DNA from 2 places in the Enterobacter wuhouensis genome. Region 2 is predicted to be linked to the other one. Evidence: predicted binding sites of a transcription regulator. Region 2 holds the regulator's gene; the other holds the start of a gene.

Region 1 (2,403 bases), 600 kb from region 2:
TAAAATTTACAGGATGCATTGATGAAAAGAGTATTTTTATCATTCGTTATTTTGTTGGTGGGATGTAGTTCGGCTGCCAATCGAGATCGGAGTGCGCAAGACGTTACCGAATCATTTTATAGATCCTATCTTTCCGCATTCGGCAGCGATGAAGCCAGGATTTATCCTGCCGACGAACTGCGTAAATATGTTTCTGCTGATACTGTTGCTCGCATCTGCGCCATACAGGAAATCTCTGAACAAGAGTTAATTGAGTCTGACTATTTTACGTATACCCAGGATTACTCTCGCCAATGGATACCTGCATTACGCGTGGAAGACGGAAGGCCATTTTTAAACGGTGAAGTCGTCCAGGTAACTGAGGGAACTGGCGGCGGGAGAAGCATACACCTTGAAGTATTTCTTCGTCGGGAAGATGATGCATGGAAAATCTATCGCGTTCGTGACGTCACGAACAATCACGAGCATCCAATATTTAGTGCCGGGGCAGTTGCCCAGGCAAAGGCCGCAGCAGAAAGCGGACTTTAAATCGTAGTCAGCATCAACCCCGGTTTTACATACCGGGGTTTTTCATTCTCTCTGTGTCCGCCATCCCGCAGGCTTTTTTCTGAACAAACGCTGACTGCCTGAAGTGCTGGCGATGCTATACGCGAACCCGTCAGAAGCATTCCTCATTATTGCAATCATGGCTGGTGGTGCTTTTGTCCGGTATTATCCGCACCCGTAAAAACTAACCTGCTGATTTAACAGTACTTGCCTGATTTCGCAGAAAGTCAAAAATCTATCTCAAAAATAGGCATTTCCGATGCATATTTTACCTTTCTACTTATCACGCCGATTAAGTTAACAAAATCCATTATTTATCAATGCATTGAACAATTACGTCCATCCCGCCCGCATCTTCTGACAGGGTCTATGCTTAGTAAAAGCAGCCAAAAAGGGCGGTTTAGCCTAAAGCCCCTGCTCGCAAGGGGTTGAAGTGATAATCGTTATCACTAACATGGTGTTATGCCCCTGAGGCTTATTACACGAGGTGGACCTATGGAATTACATTCAGAAACCTTCAATCCGGCCGATTTCGCCTGGCGCGGCCTCACGCTCACGCCATCGGCTGCGGCGCATATCCACGAGCTGGTAGCGAAAAACCCCGATCTCCTTGGCGTGCGTCTGGGCGTGAAGCAAACCGGCTGTGCGGGTTTTGGCTACGTGCTGGATACGGTTACAGAGCCCGCAAAAGACGATCTGGTCTTTGAAACCGACGGCGCAAAGCTGTACGTCGCGCTTCAGGCGATGCCCTTCATCGACGGCACTGAAGTGGACTACGTGCGTGAAGGCTTAAATCAATTATTCAAATTTCATAACCCGAAAGCCCAGAACGAATGCGGCTGCGGCGAAAGCTTTGGGGTATAGGCGGTACTATGTCTCGTAATACTGAAGCAACGAGTGATGTAAATACCTGGGGCGGCGGACACCTTAATTACAAAGAAGGGTTCTTCACGCAGCTGCAGACCGACGAGCTGGCCAAAGGCATCAACGAAGATGTCGTGCGCGCCATCTCGGCTAAACGCAACGAGCCAGAGTGGATGCTCGAATTTCGCCTGAGCGCTTTCCGCGCCTGGCTCGAAATGGACGAGCCGCACTGGCTGAAGGCGCACTATGACAAGCTGAACTATCAGGATTACAGCTACTACTCCGCGCCGTCCTGCGGCAGCTGTGACGACACCTGCGCCTCGCAGCCCGGCGCGGTGCAGCAAACCGGAGCCGACAACAGCTTCCTGAGCAAAGAGGTTGAAGAGGCCTTTAACCAGCTTGGCGTGCCCGTACGAGAGGGGAAAGAGGTGGCGGTTGACGCCATTTTTGACTCCGTCTCGGTGGCAACAACGTACCGCGAGAAGCTGGCGGAGCAGGGGATCATTTTCTGCTCCTTCGGTGAAGCCATCCACGACCACCCGGAACTGGTGAAAAAGTACATCGGCACCGTCGTACCGAGCAACGATAACTTCTTTGCGGCGCTCAACGCGGCGGTGGCGTCCGACGGAACCTTTATCTACGTGCCCAAAGGCGTGCGCTGTCCAATGGAGCTGTCGACCTATTTCCGCATCAACGCGGAAAAAACCGGCCAGTTTGAACGCACCATTCTGGTGGCCGATGAAGGCAGCTACGTCAGCTATATCGAGGGCTGTTCCGCTCCGGTACGCGACAGCTATCAGCTGCACGCGGCGGTGGTGGAGGTCATCATTCACAAGGATGCTGAAGTAAAATACTCCACCGTGCAGAACTGGTTCCCGGGCGATGGTAATACCGGCGGCATCCTGAACTTCGTCACCAAGCGCGCGCTGTGCGAAGGCGAAAACAGCAAGATGTCCTGGACGCAGTCCGAGACCGGCTCCGCCATCACCTGGA
Region 2 (2,403 bases):
GGCGCGCTTATCGCCCGGGCATTAGCAGGGCGGCGTGTTTCCCCCGAAGTCTCAGAATCATGGCCAAAGAACAAACGGACCGTACGACACTAGATCTGTTCGCGAATGAGCGTCGACCGGGACGACCGAAAACGAATCCGCTTTCGCGCGATGAACAGCTGCGTATTAATAAACGCAACCAGCTTAAACGCGATAAAAATCGTGGGCTTAAGCGTGTCGAACTGAAGCTCAATGCCGATGCCGTCGATGCACTGAATGAGCTGGCCGAGGCGCGTAACATCAGCCGCAGCGAGCTGATTGAAGAGATGTTAATCACCCAGCTTGAGACATTGCGCGGCAAGGCATAAGTCTGAAAATCTCCTTTATTACCCTTTTCATGTAGCACAGAGTGCAGTCCTGCGCGATAGCTGTTTCCGCAGGGTTGCCTGTTCTGCTATTATTGCCCTTATCCGTGGACAAATTGCGCCACCATACCATTAAGTTTCAAGAGGTTATTTTACTCATGGCAATCATCGGCATTTTCTTCGGCAGTGATACCGGCAATACCGAAAATATCGCAAAAAACATTCAAAAACAGCTCGGTAAAGACGTTGCCGATGTGCACGACATCGCCAAGAGCAGCAAAGAAGATCTCGAAGGCTATGACATCCTGCTGCTGGGCATTCCCACCTGGTACTACGGCGAAGCGCAGTGCGACTGGGATGATTTCTTCCCAACCCTGGAAGAAGTGGACTTCAACGGCAAGCTCGTTGCCCTGTTCGGCTGCGGCGATCAGGAAGACTATGCAGAGTACTTCTGCGACGCGCTGGGCACCATCCGCGACATCATTGAGCCGCGCGGTGCTGCTATCGTAGGCCACTGGCCGACGGCGGGTTACCACTTTGAAGCGTCCAAAGGCCTGGCGGATGACGACCACTTCGTGGGTCTGGCTATCGACGAAGATCGCCAGCCGGAACTCACCGCTGAGCGCGTTGAAAAATGGGTTAAGCAGGTTCGCGAAGAGCTGAACCTGGACGACATCCTTAACGCCTGATACTCCTGCGGCGCAGCTCCGGCTGCGCCCGTTTTCCAGGTAAAACCGATTAAATTAATTGCTACAAACTTTTAACTTTTTCGCTCAGACCTGTACAATATCCCCCTGGTAAAAAGTGGGTGCCATCGAACAAGTTTGTTGGTGATACCACGTTTTTATAAGCATACTTTGCTTGAGACTTGCAGTTTTCATTTAGGCATGGCAGTTCTATAATGAGACGCATTATCCCAAGTGCATTTTCTGTCACTTCTTCTTTAGAAGTGAATCGTTTAGCAACAGGACAGATTCCGCATGACTGACAACAATACCGCATTAAAGAAGGCTGGCCTGAAAGTAACGCTTCCTCGGTTAAAAATCCTTGAAGTGCTTCAGGGGCCAGACAATCACCATGTCAGTGCGGAAGACCTTTACAAGCGTCTTATCGACATGGGCGAAGAGATTGGGCTGGCAACCGTGTATCGTGTGCTGAACCAGTTCGATGACGCGGGCATTGTTACCCGTCATAATTTCGAAGGCGGTAAATCCGTTTTCGAACTGACCCAGCAGCACCACCACGATCACCTGATCTGCCTCGATTGTGGCAAGGTCATTGAATTCAGCGATGATTCAATCGAATCACGCCAGCGTGAAATCGCCGCGCGTCACGGCATCCGCCTGACCAACCACAGCCTGTACCTCTACGGTCACTGTGCAGAAGGCGATTGCCGCGAAAATGAACATGCGCACGACGCAAAATAAGTGAGTGTTCATACTCTGAGCCAGCCGTAAGGTTGGCTTTTTTTTGCCTGAAAAAAGCCCGGTGGCGCTGCGCTTACGGGGACTACGGGCTGTGACACCGTTGTAGGCCCCGTAAGCGCAGCGCCACCGGGCGTAAAGCAACTTATTTATTGTTATTGCGGATCTCGTCCCAGATCTTATCGCAACGCTTCGCTACGTCCTGATCGTTACCGGTTTTACGCGCCTGAATGCAGGCCTGATAATCCATTACGCGGACGTTCTCCTGCGTCGCGAACTGCTCATGCGCTTTCTCTTTCTTCAGCACGTTAAGCACGCTCTGACAGGCCTCGATTTTCTCCGGCGATCCTTGTGCAGTGTTGATGCAGGCGCTGTACGCCTCTTTAAGACGTGAATCCTCTTTCTGCGCCCGATCCTGCGCACACCCCACCAGCCCCGATGCCAGCAGCGCGACGATTACCATTTTTTTCATCATGTGCAGTCTCCATGTCGGCGGGACATAGCCCGCCGGCGCGTTCATCAGAAGATAGTGAATGGTGCGATAACCATGAATTTCACGTCACGCTCATCCTGGAAGATGTTGTTGTAGCCACCGCCATAGCTTGGCAGATCGGAATGGTTGTCATACTGCGTGA

The links. Region 2 encodes Fur, which represses iron uptake genes when iron is present. Its sites were predicted from a motif close to ATAATAATGAGAACNACTATCAA; they were not measured.
Region 1: the regulator Fur is predicted to act here: its motif matches at 980-1,002, upstream of sufA (Fe-S cluster assembly scaffold SufA).

What each region holds. Positions count from the first base shown of each region.
Region 1 is NZ_CP142124.1:2,032,130-2,034,532, forward strand. It holds gene VPX56_RS09715 (hypothetical protein) at 1-22, shown strand, start outside; gene VPX56_RS09720 (YqhG/Tai3 family protein) at 22-528, shown strand; gene sufA (Fe-S cluster assembly scaffold SufA) at 1,042-1,410, shown strand; gene sufB (Fe-S cluster assembly protein SufB) at 1,419-2,403, shown strand, end outside.
Region 2 is NZ_CP142124.1:1,427,589-1,429,991, reverse strand. It holds gene ybfE (LexA regulated protein) at 60-347, shown strand; gene fldA (flavodoxin FldA) at 503-1,033, shown strand; gene fur (ferric iron uptake transcriptional regulator) at 1,325-1,771, shown strand; gene chiQ (ChiQ/YbfN family lipoprotein) at 1,914-2,240, opposite strand; gene chiP (chitoporin ChiP) at 2,288-2,403, opposite strand, start outside.